Regions from separate parts of the Caloramator mitchellensis genome, predicted to be linked through region 2. Evidence: a T-box and tRNA genes for the amino acid it is inferred to sense, from the RefSeq annotation. Region 2 holds a T-box; the other holds one or more tRNA genes.

Region 1 (8,635 bases), on a different contig from region 2:
AGACTATAATGCTCACAGGTGATTCTAAGGAAATTTCAAAAGATGTTGCAGAAAAGGTATGTATAGATAAATTTTATTATGGTTTATTACCTAATGACAAAGTAGAAAAGTTAGAGGAACTTGAGATTGAAAATGAAAATGGAAAAATACTATTTGTTGGAGATGGAATAAATGATGCGCCTGTTATCGCAAGAGCTGATGTAGGTGTAGCTATGGGAGCATTAGGCTCAGATGCAGCTATTGAAGCAGCAGATGTAGTCTTAATGGATGATGACATTAGAAAAATAATAACTTCAATTGAAGTTGCAAGAAGAACTAGAAAGATAGTTTATCAGAATATAGCTCTTGCAATAGGAGTTAAAATAATCGTTATGGTGATAGCTACCTTTGGAGTTGCAACAATGTGGGAGGCCGTTTTTGCAGATGTTGGAGTGGCACTTTTAGCTGTTTTAAATTCTATAAGAGTATTAAAAACAAAACCTTAAGTGGAAGCACTTAAGGTTTTGTTTTAGCAATCTCTGTTATCTCGCCTTGCTTCGATTAAGTCTAATATATTTTGAAATTTAAAATCAAGGAGCATTTGTTGTTTGATTACATCATCCAGTATTTTACTCACTTCCCTGTCGAGCCTAATCATATCGTCTATATTTGCAGGCCCTCTTGCTGCGAGCAATTCTTCGATTTTACTAGCTTCAGCACTTAGTATTTGTGCAAGGCTTATTTCTTCTAATGCAATTGAAGCTAAAAGTAGGTTAATAATATCTCTGTTTTTTAGGTCGATAACTGGAGTAATATTAGGAATAGTAGGTGAATTAGCTGACACATTAGAATTTACCACGGTTTTCTCCCCCCTTAGTATTATCATATGAAAAACAAATCAAATTGTTCGATAAGTTTCAACATAAAATAATTGTTTAGACCTATTCAATATTTGTAATATTTTTAAATAAATATAAATATAAATTTAGTAGCCTGATAGGCATATATTAAGGGGGTGGAAAGATTGAAAAAAATTATCAACAACCCTGAAAGGGTTGTAGAAGAAATGATGGAGGGTATAGTTGCTGCTTATCCTCAATATGTTAGAAAACTTGAAAATTATAATGTTCTTGTAAGAAAGAACTCTCCTGTTGAAGGCAAGGTTGCTCTTGTTAGCGGCGGAGGAAGTGGACATGAACCTTCGCATGGTGGATTTGTTGGGGAAGGCATGCTTGATGCAGCTGTTGCGGGTGCGGTTTTTACATCACCAACTCCTGATGCAATTTATGAAGCAGTTAAGAATGTCGCATCAGATAAAGGAGCTCTGTTGATAATAAAAAATTATACAGGGGACGTTATGAACTTTGATATGGCAAAGGAAATGGCAGAAATGGATGGAATTAGGGTTGAAAGTGTTATAGTAAATGACGATGTAGCAGTTGAAAATAGCACATGGACTGTCGGAAGAAGAGGTATAGCAGGGACTGTATTTGTCCATAAGATAGCTGGGGCAAAGGCGGAAACAGGTGCAGAGCTTGATGAGGTAAAAAGGGTTACTGAAAAGGTCATAGCAAATGTAAGAAGCATGGGAATGGCCTTGACACCTTGCATAGTTCCAGCAGCAGGTAAACCTAATTTTACATTGGACGAAAATGAAATGGAAATAGGTATGGGAATTCATGGTGAGCCTGGAACGCATAGGGAAAACTTAAAAACTGCGGATGAAATAGTTGAACATCTAATGTCAAAAATTCTTGGTGATATTAACTTAGAGGAAAAGGATGATGTCGCAGTAATGATAAACGGTCTTGGTGCAACTCCTCTTATGGAACTTTTTATTGCAAATAGAAAAGTAGATGAGATTTTGAAAACAAGAGGAGTTAGAGTATATAGAACATTTGTTGGTGAATTTATGACTTCACTCGAGATGGCAGGATTTTCGATTTCTATATTAAAACTTGATGATGAACTAAAGGAACTTTTAGATGCTAAGGCTGATACACCAGCACTTAAAGTTTTATAAAAAACAAGAAGGTGACAAGGTATGAGCCTCAATGTAGAACAAACCTTAAGAATTATTTATAAAATTGGAGATAAAATTGAAGAAAACAAACAGTATTTAACTGAACTCGATGCTGCGATTGGAGATGGCGATCATGGAATAAATTTGAGCAAGGGTTTTAGAGCAGCAGTTGAAAAACTAAGGAATACTCAAGTAAAGGATATAGGAGAAACAATGAAAATAGTTGGTATGGCGCTGGTCTCAAATGTAGGAGGTGCTTCAGGCCCGCTTTATGGGACAGCATTTATGAAGTCTGGACAGGCTATGATAGGAAAAACAGAAATAGATATAAACGACTTTTATAAAATGTTATATGAAGCGCTTTCGGGAATAAAACTAAGGGGAAAAGCAACTGTAGGTGAAAAGACTATGGTAGATGCAATTGAGCCTGCTTTAAATGAACTTAAGAATGCTATAGATGAAGGATTTGGTGCTATTTCAGCACTTGAAAGGGCTAAGAATGCCGCACTTAGTGGGATGCATTTTACAAAGGAAATTGCAGCTACAAAGGGTAGGGCTAGTTATTTGGGAGAAAGAAGCATTGGACATCAGGATGCTGGTGCTACTTCAAGTTATATTATATTAGACTGCATATATGAAGAAGTAAAAAATATTTTAGAGGGAAAATAATATGATAGGTTTGGCGATTATTTCCCATAGTGAAAAATTAGCTGAAGGGGCAGCAGAGTTAACCCGCGAAATGGCACAGGATGTCCCGGTTTCTTTTGCGGGTGGAACTGTCGATGGTAGGTTGGGCAGCAGTCTTGAGAAAATTATCTGTGCTATTGAAAGTGTCTACTCGGATGATGGCGTAATAATATTATTTGATTTGGGAAGCAGCGTAATGACAGCTGAAGTTGCAATTGAAAATATGGAAGAATATAAAAGAAGTAAAATTCATATTGTTGATGCTCCCTTAGTAGAAGGTGCGATAGTTGCGGCAATAGAGATTAGCAGCGGTAAATCTATACAAGAAGTTTTGGATACTTTAAAGGCCTATAAACTAAATAAATATTAAAAAGCTCTGGAAAATTCCAGAGCTTAATTTAGTCCGTTTTTAGTCCGTTTTTATTTTTAAAAGTGGCAGGGGCAGAGGGACTCGAACCCCCAACCAACGGTTTTGGAGACCGCTACTCTACCAATTGAGCTATACCCCTAAGACAATATATATTATATAATGATTATTTATAAAATGCAATACCTAATTTATGACATTATAAACAAATCTCCAAGCAACATATGCCTGGAGATTTGTTTATATAAAATTGGCTAGTTTGAGCTCATTTTTGAAACAGCTTCATCAAACAATTGCTGTATAATCTCTCTAAATTTATCTTTACTGATAATTAGTTTAATGAAAACAGGCAGTTTATCGTATTGCGAAACTACCCATTCAAATTTTTGCTTGCCTTCATTTATTGCTAATTCCTCGGCCTTTTTTTCAACGTAGAACATAAACTCAAGTGTAAGTTTTTTGGCATATTCTTTATTGATATAGTAATAGGCAATGATGATGATTATGAATAGTCCAATACCTAAAAATACCATAGACGTTCCCCCCTTCTAACATTAATATATGTCAGATTATTAATAGGGGATACAAATTATTTAAGTCTAGCTCCGCAGTGTGGACAATAGTTGAAGTCGTCATATAATACAGATTTACAATTCGGACATAAGAACCTGTTGTATCCATATTTGACTTCATTAAGTTTTGAATCATCAATTACTGAATCTTTTTCTTTTTGAAGCCTTGAAGCATATTCTTCTGAAATTTCAAAGACAGCATCGCAACAACGCGAAACAAGATAATACTTTTTATTCCATTTATATATTGGTATAAAGAATAAGTGAAAAAAATTATACTGACACATAAGTCTATAAGTTGATATTCTTCCACACGATTTGCAGATTGTATTATATATGTCCTTAATAACTTCTTCCTTTGTTTCAACTCCTAATATTCCAACGAAGAACATATCTCTCCCCCCTAAAGTTAACTATAAAAAATTTACTGTAGTCACCTGCCATTTATCATCTAATAAATTATATGATAGTTTTTTTGTTATGTAAATATAGTAAAGTATTATTTAAGTGCATTAAAGGTATTTCATCATTTCCAAAAATTTAATATAATATACATAATTAAATTAATCTATATGAGGGGAGAATAAACATGAGCTGCGTTGAAAAAAATATTAAAGGATGCACTTGCACATATACGGCTTGCTTAAGGAGAGGGAAATGTTGTGAATGCGTTGCATACCACAGGGATAAAGGCGAAATTCCAGGTTGCTTCTTTACAAAGGAAGGAGAAGCTATGTGGGATAGAAGTGTGGCTAATTTTATAAAAGACAGAGGTTAGATTATGAAATTAATGATTATATTGGAGGTATAGATGATTAACAGGGTTAAGAAATTTTTAGGTATTTCATTTGGCTTGATTTTTGTGGTTTTAGGTTTCATAGGAATTTTTTTACCAATACTTCCGACAACTCCATTTTTACTATTAGCAGCTGCTATTTTTTTAAGAACTTCAGATAAACTATATACATGGCTGATTAACAATAAATATCTTGGGGAATATATAAAAAATTATCAGGAGAAAAAAGTGATACCTAGAAGGGTAAAGGTTATAGGTATTCTTATACTCTGGTCATCAATTATTTACTCTTATATTTTTATTGTGAAACATGTTTTTCTGCAAATTGTTTTAATCATAGTAGCAATTTTTGTATCCTATCATATTTTATCTCTTAAAACTCAAGAAAAAGATGAAGAAATAGAAAACATATAAAGTTTATATAGACGGTAATGTATATAAAATTCCGGGCTGCCTAAGTTTAAGGCAGCCCGGATATATATGAAGTCTGTAATTTAAATCGTTCACTTGATTTTTGAATTGTCAAACAACTCAAGAAGTCAAGAAATCAAGTGAATGTCACTTAACGGCAGCAAGGACCTTTAATAGGTAATTCCACATTCTTTGAACAGATGAGATGCTCATGTGTTCATCTGGAGTGTGGACATCAAATAGATTTGGTCCAAAGGATATCATGTCAGCACCGCCAAGTTTTTCTCCAAGAAGACCGCATTCAACGCCTGCGTGAATTGCATAAATTTCTGGTTCACTTCCAAACATGTCTTTATATATTTCTATCATTACGTCTCTAATTTTGCTATCTGGGTTGTATTGCCATTCTGGGTAATCAGAATCTGCGATTAGCTGTAATCCAAGAACCTTTGCAACCATTTCAGCTTCGTTAAGTATAGCGTATTTTAAGCTTCTTACTGAACTTCTAAGGGCGCTTTCAAATCTTATTGTATCGCCTTCTGTTGCAACAACGCCAAGGTTTGTTGAACTTTCAACAAGGTCCTTTATATGCATTGACATTGTTTTTATTCCATTTGGAATTAAAACAAGTGCTGCTATTGCCTTTTCCTTAGTTTCTTTTGAAAATACCTTTTGGATTTTGTTTTCTAATTTGCTGAATAGAACAGAAACTCCAGCATCTGAAGCCCTAAGTTCATTTTTTAGAATTTCATCCCATTCCTTTATTTTTGCTTCAAAGTTTGTTTTATCTTCTTCGTTGATTAACACAACTGCGTCGCATTCTCTTGGGATTGCATTCATCTTTGAGCCGCCGTTTATTTCAGCGATTTCAAAGTCGAAGCTGTTTGAAAGGTCATTAAGTATTCTTCCCATTATTTTGTTTGAGTTTCCTCTTCCCTTGTCAATTTCCATACCTGAGTGACCACCCTTTAGACCTCTTATTGCAATAACGTATGGAACAAGGTTTGAAGGTGCATCCATCCATTCGATGTTTAAAAGGTGTCTTGTTCTAACACCACCGGCGCAACTTACAAGTAGCTTTCCTTCTTCTTCAGAGTCCATGTTTATCATTATTTTACCATTTAAAAGTGAACCATCGATAGCCATTGCTCCACCCATACCCGTTTCTTCTTCAACTGTAAGAAGAACTTCAAGCGGTGGGTGTGGAATATCCTTTGATGCAAGTATTGCAAGGGCATATGCCATAGCTATACCATTGTCTGCACCAAGAGTTGTTCCTGTAGCATATATGTAATCTCCTTCGATTCTAAGCTTTAGTGGGTCTTTTTCAAAATCATGTGATGTGTCCTTGTTTTTTTCACAAACCATGTCCATATGGCCTTGTAGTATAACTGTTGGAGCATTTTCGTATCCTTGAGTTCCACTCTTTTTGATTATGATGTTATTTGCTTTGTCTTGAATAACTTCAAGATTGTGTTCATTTGCAAATTTCACAAGCCAATCGCTTATAGCTTTTTCATTGCCTGAACCGTGTGGAATCTTTGTTATTTCTTCAAAGTAGTAAAAAACGTCCTTTGGTTCTAAATGTGATAAAACACCCATTTTGGTCACCTCGCTATTTATTTTCAATATTATTATAATCCAGCTTAAAATAAATTAAAAGTTTTTTATTAATTAAAATTAACTTTTGTCATTTGAAATTTTTTTGTATTTATATAAAATCATACTCAATAAAAATCTTATCACTAAATCGAATGCCATGACAATCCAAATATAAACTATTGGAAGCTTAAAAAAGCTTGAGATTAGAATTACACCAGGGACTCTAATACCCCAAAGTCCGACAAATGCAACATACATAGGGATTTGAGTAAATCCTGCACCCCTAAGTGCACCAGTGAAAACCATGGCAGTGTTTTGAGGTATTTGAACAAGTCCCATAATGAATAGATAAAGTGCACCTATTTTTATAACTTCAGGTCTGTTCGTCAGCATCATCATTATTTTATTTGGGAAAAATACAAGTAAAGCAGTTGTAAAACTTGTTATAAGAATGGAGCCCTTCAATATTTCTTTGAGGTAAATTTTTGACGACTTAAAATCCTTTGCACCTACTGCCTGTCCAATAAATGAAGTTGCAGCTATTCCAAATCCAATTGCAGGCATATATGAGATTGATTCTGCTTGGAGCCCAACCTGATATGCTGCAAGGCTTGTTTCACCGTATTTTAGGACCATCCTTGTTAGTATTATCGCAGCTACCTGCCAGAAGACTGATTCAAATGAAGATGGCAAGCCTAATTTGTATATATTGAGTGTTAACTGTTTATCAAGTTCAGGTTTTAATGATAATCCCTTTACTATATTTGTTTTCTTGAAAAGTATGAAAAGTCCAATAAGTGATGCTAAGAAGTATGATAAAACAGAAGAAATAGCAGCACCTATAAGTCCTAATTTTGGAAAGCCAAAATGTCCGAAAATCAATATGTATCCAAATATTATATTAAATGCGTTCATGGATAAAGTTACATACATAGGCGTTTTTGCGTTTCCCATTCCCTGCATAATCCCTGCGATTAGAAGTATTATTACCATAAAAGGAAGGCTCAAAGTGGTGATTCTAAGATAAAGATTGGCATGACTTAAAAGATTATCTTTAGGGTTAAAAATCATTAGCAATGGTTTTGAGTTTAGTAGTATTATTATTTGGAACATCAAGACAAAAAATATTGAAGTTATAAAGGCTTGCTTAACGCTTTTTCTTAATTTTTCAAAGTCTTTTGCTCCAAAACTTTGGGCTATTATTACAGTAACTCCAGTTGCAACTCCCTTAAAAAGTGCCCATATTAAATTATAAATTCTGCTTGAAAGTCCTATTGCAGAAATTGAAACCTCATCAATTCTACCTATCATTGCCATGGTTATAAGTCCAGCCGTCATTTGAAGAATATTTTCAAATGTTATAGGCAATATCATTGATATTATTTTCTTTCTAATATTTTTTATATCGTTCATAATTACCTTCCTTTATTTTTCTATAGAATAATTTAAAGCCATCAAGTATAATTATAATACAAATAGTTTAATTTGATAGCTTATTTTAAAAATTTTTAAGGGGGATGGAATTTGAAGAGAAGAGAATATGCTCTATTAATTTTAGTGAATCTATTCTTTTTTGTAATTGCCTTTTCATTTGATTCATTGAGGGAAGTAAGTAAAGGAATATTAAGCATTATCAATCAATCGGATTTGTTAATTACAGATTATATAGCTGTTGGAGGAGTTGGTGCAGCATTTTTCAATGCAGGTCTTGTCGGAGCAGGTATAATTTTTCTATATTTTATTAATAAACTTGAAATAAATGGTGCACTTATTGCAGCCTATTTTACAACAGTTGGATTTTCTTTGTTTGGGAAAAATATAGTCAATATTTGGCCAACTATAATAGGGGTATATATTTTTTCGCTGTTTAATAAAGATAAGTTTAAAAACTATATTTTGATTGCTCTTTTTGGAACGACATTGTCCCCTGCTGTAGTGGAATTGGCATTTTTAAATATACTTGGCAAGGTTCCAGGACTTATGCTTGGAATTGGGATAGCAGGATTTATAGGTTTTATACTGCCACCTATAGCAAAATATTCATTAAAGCTTCATCAAGGTTACTGCCTATACAATATGGGACTTGCAGGCGGATTGATTGCAACGATGATGATGTCAAAGTTTAGGGCTTTTGGAATTGATTTTGAGAGAAGGCTTATATTATCTACAGGAAATAATCAAATGTTCACATTTATATT
Region 2 (8,635 bases):
CGCATTTTACCACCAAACCATCATTAACCATCATATTCACTGTTTCTTCAGCTACTGTTCTTGTTATTGTCTTTGCAGTAAGATAAAAAATTTTGCTCCCTAAACCTTCTCTAAGTGCCTTAATAGCAGGAAAAAGCGTCCCTATTGTCTTTCCTGTCCCGGTTGGTGCTTCTGCGAACAATATTTTTTTATCCCTGATTGTTTTATACACCGCAACAGATAATTTTCTTTGTCCTTCCCTGAACTCTTTAAATGGAAATTGAAGTTTTTTAATAGAGTCATCCCTCGACTTATTATGTTCGCAAACCAATTTTACCCAAATTTTGTATTTTTCTAAGATTGCAATAAAAAAACTTTCCAGTTCGGCTAAAGTGTAGTAATGTTCAAAAATTTTTAATTCAAGAGTATCAACATTGCAATATGTTAATCTTACATTGATGCCATCCAAATTTTTTTCCTTTGCATACAAATACGCATAGCACCTTGCCTGAGCAAGGTGCAAAAAATTTTCCTCTAATCTATCCAAATCCTTATTTGTAGTTTTTATTTCATCAACTGTGATTATTTCACCATCTATTATACCGTCGATTCTTCCAGTAATTTCAATTGAGTATTCATCATCCTCATATAAATAGGTTATATTTACTTCAGCGGAATAGTTCTCCTTAAATTTTTTTTGAATCATTTTATGAATTTTCGTCCCCTCAATTGCTCTTTCTATTCCGCCTAGTCCAAACTGACCAGATTCAATACTTCCGCTTTTTAATATAAATTCTACTAGCTCTCTAACTGAAATTTTGTCTTTGAATTTCATACTTACCTCACAATCAATCCTTTTTGAATAAATGTATTACATTTCCTTCCTTGTGAAATTTCTTTTTGGGCTTTTCTTCATTCTTTTCCTCTTTTTTATATTCTTCCTCCAGCGATTTTAATAAATCTTCCAAATCATTAATCTTGATATTCTTCCAAAAATCAAAGAATTCCGGATTTTCAGTAATCTGTTTTCTCATTGATATTATCTCTTGCACATCTACTTTCTTGTCAAATACATCCTGATACTTAACGCGTCTTGGACTTCTTAATATAGTATCACCTAATCGCGATAAGTCATAAATCAACATACTTGTAAAAATAATCTCTTCAACAGGTTCATTTTCTTCTTCGGCCTGTATAACCATATCAAACAATTCATTGAATTTCAATCCATCCAGATAGCAGGGCTGAATAATGGGTATATAATAGCTGAATGGAATTATGAACTCTTTAATTAAAATGGACTCAGCCATAATAAATTCATTTAAATAGCTAAAATTCAATCCTTCAAAGTCATTCATCAAAAATTTTTCAATTTGTTTTTTCTTTAAGCCCAAAGCTTTTAATAGTGACTTTGCCACTTCTTCAAAAATCATTTTATTTTTTAGTAAATTCTTTACGTAATCTGCATTTATCACATCTGAATTAATAACTCGTTTCAAGTGATATTCTGTGTTGGCAATAATATAGTCAATCAATATTTTATAATATTGAGTTTCACTCCATCTATCTATTTCTTTATCTACAGCAACCAACCTTCTCGAATTTTTTTCTTCAACTATTTGTATTGCACCCACCATTAATGCAAACTGCAAAAGATATAAATAATAATTTTCTTCTTTTATAGAAACTTCGTTTTTATAAACATCAAATATTTTGTCCAAAGGAACATTTTTCATTTCTAGAGGGTTCTCTTTTATTATCTCCTGAAGTTTTCTTACATCATCTAAAACACTGCAACGCAATATATGATCGATTCTAAAACTAACCCTAAAATCTCTTATCTCATTTTCAATAAATATAGGCGTTATATTTGGCAAAACAACAGATTCTCCACCATATCTTTCATACACAATTCTGTTTATTATGTTTGCCGGGGAAAAATATGTATTATCTATCAATGAAGAAAAATACCATTTCATAAAAATCCACTGTGAATTTCTAATTATAGCTTTTTTCTTTTTTGTCTGATTCTTCTTTAACTTTTTATATGCTTCTCTAAATTCTTCTTTATAAATGTCGAGTAACAATTTTATGTCTTCATTTTTCTCTACGAATTCATCAATAAACATTTAATCATCTCTCTTTCCTAAAAGATAAGTATATTATATACCAAAATATACAAAATAAAAAGGAGAGGCAAGCTCTCCTAAACTAAAATTTCTCCTAAATCATGTTCGGCATTTGATATTGGCATAATGTTGAAATTATCTATTAATACCTGCAAAACATTAGGGGTAATAAATGCAGGTAATGTTGGCCCCAATCTTATATTTTTAATTCCAAGATGAAGTAGTGTCAATAAGATAGCAACTGCTTTTTGTTCATACCATGAAAGGACAAGATGCAAAGGTAAATCATTAACTCCACACTTAAATGCATCTGCAAGCGCAAGTGCTATCCTTATAGCTGAATATGAATCATTGCACTGACCTACATCTAATAACCTTGGTATTCCTTCAATATCCCCTAAGTCAAGTCTGTTTATTCTATATTTTCCACAGGCAAGTGTCAAAATTATAGTATCCTCTGGAGCCCTCTGAGCCATCTCAGTGTAATAATTTCTTCCTGGCTTTGCTCCATCGCATCCTCCAATAAGCATAAATCTCTTTATCTTGCCCTGTTTAATTAAATCTATTACCTTATCAGCAACACCTATCACTGCGTCGTGTCCAAATCCTACTAAAATTTTCTTTTCGATATTGTCTTCTTTATATCCTCCAAGCTCTAAAGCCTTGTTTATAACTGGAGTGAAATCCTTTTTACCATTAACAGCATCTATATGTTGAATGCCAGAGAAACCAACCATGCTTGTCGTAAATAATCTATCTTTGTAGCTGTCCTTAGGAGGCATCAAACAGTTAGTTGTAAACAATATTGCGCCTGGCAGATTGTCAAATTCAACCTGCTGATTTTGCCATGCTGTTCCAAAATTCCCTGCTAAATGCGGGTATTTCTTGAGCCCTGGATAAGCATGTGCAGGTAACATTTCACCATGGGTATATATATTAATACCTTTACCTTCGGTCTGCTTTAATAATTCTTCCAAATCATGCAAATCATGGCCTGAAACAACTATAAATGGCCCCTTCTTAACTCCCAGTTCAACTTCAGTCGGTTCAGGTATTCCATAATGTTCCTTATGCCCTTCATTTAGTATTTCCATACATCTGTAATTAACTTTACCACATTCAAGCGCCAATCCAACCAAGTCGTTTACAGAAAGAGCATTATTCAATGTTGCTGCAAGCCCCTTATGGAAAAATGCGTATACTTCTTCATCCGATTTTCCTAAAACCTGAGCGTGATGAGCATATGCACCCATTCCCTTTAATCCGTAAATTATTATTTCTCTTAATGACCTAATATCCATGTCAAGTTTTTCATCTGCCATTATACCCTTTCCCTTTGATTGTTCTAAAAGTTCTTCTACTCCACCACTGGGTCTATAAAGAGCGGCTTCAGGTTCCTGTTTATCCCATTTGCCATGCTTTCTTTCATATTCAGTTTTAACCTTATTCTTTAATTCTTCCTTATACTTATCAGCTTGATATATCATGTCAACAAATCTCTGGTTGTCAAAATTAACGTTAGTTAATGTAGAAAACATAGCATATGCTATAAAGTGGTCAATATTATTGTCTACAACCCCAATACTTCTTCCAATGTTCCCATAAAATGCTATGACCTTTAAAATATAAATTAGGAGATCCTGCAGGTTAGCCGTATCAGGCTGTTTACCGCATACCCCAATCTTAACACATCCCTTTGCACCCGCCGTCTGCTCACATTGGTAGCAAAACATTTCCATAACCTTTCCTCTCTTATTGTTTTTTAAATTTATTATTAACAATATGCAAATAATAAATTTAAAATTATATATTATCATAAAATAACGTAAGCCCTATGAAGATTTAACGACTTTATTCGCAAAAGAATAAACGTAATCTCATAGGGCCTAAAAATTATAGTCTAGAATTAATATGCTTCTACAAAAACCTCAAAATATCCCTGTGGATGCTGACATGCTGGGCATGTTGCTGGGGCTTCTTCACCTTCATGAACATATCCACAATTATTGCACTTCCACAATGTTTTTGTTTCCTTTTTGAACACCTTTTCATTTACTATATTATCGTATAACTTTCTATATCTTGCTTCATGTCTTTTTTCAACTTCTGCAATTTTCCTAAAAGCAAATGCTATCCTTGGAAAACCTTCTTCCTCCGCAACCTTTGCAAATTCAGGATAAAGGTCTTCCCATTCTTCATGTTCGCCATTTGCAGCATAATTTAAATTATCTAAAGTTGTTGAAAGTCCAACAGGGTAATCTGCAGTTATGTTAACTGTTTCTCCCTTTAATTCTTCATTTAAAAACTTAAAGAAAACTTTAGCATGTTCCTTTTCATTTTCTGCTGTTTCCATGAATATGTTAGCTATTTGAACATAACCTTCCTTCTTTGCAACGCTGGAGTAATATGTATACCTCATTCTAGCTTGAGATTCTCCAGCAAATGCCTTCATTAAATTTTCAGCTGTCCTTGTTCCTTTTAGTCCTGGCATTTAAACCCCCTCCTTAAAATTTATAATTTAAATTCTTGATAAGCTTTAGCAACATCCTTGAAACCAAACTCAATTAGTTTTTCAACCACAACGTCTTTAATAAAATCAGAATCAAGGACTTCAATTTTTTCGTCGATCAATCTTTTTTCTACTTCTTGGACGACATTTTCTACATCGGATAAATTCATAGGTTCCTTTACATCATCCGAGGCGTTTTCAACTGTCGTAATTAGCTTATCCATATCGAAATCTTCAATACGGCCATCCTTCTTTCTAACCTTCATTATACCACCCCTTAAAGCTATTATTCGAAGAAATCATTATTTATTACAGCAGCATTTTCTGTTAATATTAGATATTATTTGCTAAATTAAGTATAATTATATCAAACAATGATAACATTATCAATAATATGTTGTAATTTTCTGAAAATTTTATAAATACATCCTTGAATTCTTGACAAACTAATATTAATATAATATATTAAACTTAAATCCAATGAAGGGAAGCAAGTAGATTAAGTCACTGACTTCAAGAGAGCTGCAGATGGTGGAATTGCAGCAGTTACACTTAATTCGAATGGGTCCCAAAGGAGCTAGGTGAACTTTAGTAGCTAAAGCCGTGAGCCTTACGTTATAAAGGCAGGATATAATAGTATCCGTTGAGGGAAAACATTAGTTTTCTGAATTAGGTGGCACCGCGCGCTCGCGCCCTATACATTTGTATAGGGCGCTTTTTATTGGTGACATTCACTTGATTTCTTGAGTTCTTGAATTGTTTGTCAATTTATCAGAAAGGGGAATATATATGGAAGAAAAAAAAGTCATTTTTAGCGGAATCAAACCATCTGGCGACTTAACTCTCGGAAATTACTTGGGTGCGATAAAAAACTGGGTAAAACTCCAAGATAATTATGATTCATATTTTTGTGTTGTCGACCTTCATGCGATAACAGTAAAGCAGGAGCCTGCCCTTTTAAGAAAAAGAACTATAGAAATACTTGCACTTTATATTGCATCAGGAATTGATCCTGAAAAGAATACACTCTTTATACAATCCCATGTTCCTGCACACAGCGAAGCCGCTTGGCTTTTAAACTGCTATACTTATATGGGCGAGCTGGGGAGAATGACTCAGTTTAAGGACAAATCGCAAAAACTTGGTGAAAGCATAAGTGCTGGGCTGTTCAATTATCCTGTTTTAATGGCTGCAGATATACTTTTATACAACACTGACTTAGTCCCAGTTGGAAAGGACCAAAAACAGCACCTTGAACTTGCAAGGGATATTGCAGAGAGATTTAACAACCTATATAGCCCAACATTTAAGGTTCCAGAAGCATATATCCCTGAAAGAGCTGCCAAAATAATGGACTTACAGGATCCAACAAGGAAGATGTCAAAATCAGAAGATAATCCAAACGGTTATATTCTATTAATGGACACTCCTGAAGTTATAAAGAAGAAAATTTCAAGGGCTGTTACGGATACAGTTGGAGTGGTAAGATATTCTGAGGAACAGCCGGGAATAATGAATCTTATCAATATTATGTCGGCTATAACAGGCCTCACTCCGGAAGAAATTGAAAGAAAGTATACAGGATGTGGATATGCTCAATTTAAATCAGATGTAGCAGATGCGATTGTTAATGAACTTTCTCCAATTCAGGGAAAGGTTAAAAAGCTGATAAACGACAAAACGTATCTTGAAGACGTATATAAAAAGGGTGCAGAAAAAGCAAATTATGTAGCTAATAAGATGCTAAGAAAAATTCAGAAAAAAATTGGATTCATTCCTAGATAGAGGCATAATTGCCTCTTTTTTGTTGGTATATATTAACATTGTTTTAAGAAGCAGTTTTTGGTATGATGATTATAATAAGTTTATTAATTTTTTGTAAAGGGGTTGAAATCAACTATGAAAAGGTTCGTTCCACGACTTCTCAGCACGTTACTACTAACCATCATCACAATTTCATTATTTCAATGTGTTTCTTTGGCTAAGACTACATACGTTAAGTTCAAAGATAAAAACCTTGAGGTTCTTGTAAGAAAAGAAATTAAAAAATCAAAGGGCTATATAACAAATGTGGACATGCTAAGATTAACTAAAATTCAAGCCGCAAGAACTACTACAATTACATCGCTTTCTGGACTAGAATATGCTAAAAACATAAAATTAATAACCATTCCTAAAAATACAATTTATGATTTAACTCCACTTAAGTATTTAACTAAGCTTGAAAAAATAGAAATATATTCAAGTGGAAAAATAAGAGATATCCGCCCATTGGCAAACCTAAAAAATTTAAAATATTTAGATTTAAGCGGTAATATGATTACAGATATTACTCCATTAAGATATATGACTAAACTTACTGTTCTTGATATTTCATATAACAAAATTAGCAACATTAATATTATTAGATACCTTCCAAACATAACTGAATTGTATATTGAGAACAATTTTGTATCAGATTTAACTCCACTAGTTTATCTGAAGAGACTAAAAATTTTTTATGCGGATGACAATAATATAACTAAAATGCCTACTTTGCCTTCTACTTTAGAGGAGCTTTCTCTAAATGGTTATACTAGACTTGACGTTGCAAAACTTAATAACCTTGTTAATCTTAAATATTTATATCTAGATGAAACAAATCTTTCTTCGCTTAATTTTATTAGTAATAAACCAAAGTTAATTGAACTATATGTAAATAACAATAATATATCAGACATTAACCCTCTATTTCTTTACCTAACAAACAGGCCTAACAAAGAAGATAATTTTTATGTTGAAATTAAAAATAATAAGCTAAATTTATATGAAGATAACAACCTTTTATGGACACAGCTAACTGATATATTAAAGACTAATCCAAATGCAGAAGTAAAATATTACGATGACATTGAAATCACAAGTTTAGCTACTGAATTGGCGATAACAATTAACCCTGTATTTTCTCAAACTAGCATAATCAATTGGAGCTTTGACGAAAATGGCAACTTAATTAATAACGGAACAAACTACAACGAAAACCTAAATCAGTTAGCAACTGAAAAAGACGTTACTTTTTTTGTGTTTGATAAAAACTTTAATTTAATATATAAATCAAATCCAGATTTCAATTTTACAATTTCCGATGGAATGCAATATTTCTTTGAAACATTGCATGAATATGGTATTCCGATATTCTGGTTAGGCCATAATAAGATTAATTCTGTAGAATATATCAACGAATATATACCACTATATGATTCAAACCAACAATTTATTGGTTACTTCGTAATATTAAAGGCTACAAATTAAAACAAGAGGCTGTCGCAACAGAATAACTATGATACATTTAATTTTTTGAGCGAAGCCCGAGAAATCATTCATGTGGCTCAATATTTAAAAGCGTATAATATATTGCACAATTTTTTTGCGACAGCCTCTTAAACTTCAATCAAACGAATATTTTCTTAACATATTCAGAAGTCATTGCCCTTAGAAGTGCTCCATATTCCATGTAAAACTCAACAACATCTCCTACTTTATACTCTTTTTCACAATTAGTTAAATCGAGTATAGTATGGTCACTGCTTGCACCTACAATGGAAATATTTTTATCAACAGGAATCAATCCATTCGGGTCAATATCCTGCCTTCCCATAGCAAGTATAGCCCTTTTCATAATTCCCTTATCTTCAAAATATGGTTTTTGTCCAAAAGCATCCATACCTATGTTTCCAATAGGAACAGAAGGCTTTTCCTTTAGCTCAATTATTTCGGCCTTTAAAACAAATATATCCTTATGGAGTCCTTCAACCATATTTCCATAGGCTGTTTCTCTTCCTAAAACAAGAGCCTCTCCGAATCTTAAATTGTTTATCCCCTTTGGAAGTCTACCTTCAAGAAGCAGATATAAACTGCTGGAATTTCCCCCTGAAATAATCTCTAAATCCAGACTATATCTTTCCTTCATCTTCAGCGCTATTTCAACTAGCTGCCCTAAATTGTTTTCATCAGGAATTACACCGCCATAGCAGGTTAA

Evidence for each region. The T-box of region 2 lies ahead of trpS (tryptophan--tRNA ligase). A T-box ahead of a tRNA ligase gene usually reads a tRNA of that ligase, here a tRNA-Trp.
Region 1: it has a tRNA-Trp gene. The T-box ahead of trpS (tryptophan--tRNA ligase) is inferred to sense a tRNA for this amino acid. The anticodon was not compared.

What each region holds. Positions count from the first base shown of each region.
Region 1 is NZ_LKHP01000002.1:181,187-189,821, reverse strand. It holds gene ABG79_RS02475 (heavy metal translocating P-type ATPase) at 1-485, shown strand, start outside; gene ABG79_RS02470 (alpha-helical endospore appendage domain-containing protein) at 509-838, opposite strand; gene dhaK (dihydroxyacetone kinase subunit DhaK) at 1,004-2,002, shown strand; gene dhaL (dihydroxyacetone kinase subunit DhaL) at 2,024-2,671, shown strand; gene dhaM (dihydroxyacetone kinase phosphoryl donor subunit DhaM) at 2,673-3,059, shown strand; tRNA gene ABG79_RS02450 (tRNA-Trp) at 3,123-3,198, opposite strand; gene ABG79_RS02445 (hypothetical protein) at 3,311-3,589, opposite strand; gene ABG79_RS02440 (zinc ribbon domain-containing protein) at 3,646-4,020, opposite strand; gene ABG79_RS02435 (DUF6485 family protein) at 4,218-4,406, shown strand; gene ABG79_RS02430 (YbaN family protein) at 4,440-4,838, shown strand; gene ABG79_RS02425 (aminoacyl-histidine dipeptidase) at 4,983-6,437, opposite strand; gene ABG79_RS02420 (MATE family efflux transporter) at 6,516-7,850, opposite strand; gene ABG79_RS02415 (DUF1576 domain-containing protein) at 7,962-8,635, shown strand, end outside.
Region 2 is NZ_LKHP01000006.1:103,507-112,141, forward strand. It holds gene ABG79_RS06800 (ATP-dependent DNA helicase) at 1-814, opposite strand, end outside; gene ABG79_RS06805 (hypothetical protein) at 828-2,108, opposite strand; gene hcp (hydroxylamine reductase) at 2,186-3,847, opposite strand; gene rbr (rubrerythrin) at 4,015-4,599, opposite strand; gene ABG79_RS06820 (ATP cone domain-containing protein) at 4,620-4,883, opposite strand; T-box leader at 5,089-5,317, shown strand; gene trpS (tryptophan--tRNA ligase) at 5,407-6,402, shown strand; gene ABG79_RS06830 (leucine-rich repeat domain-containing protein) at 6,517-7,908, shown strand; gene orr (ornithine racemase Orr) at 8,048-8,635, opposite strand, start outside.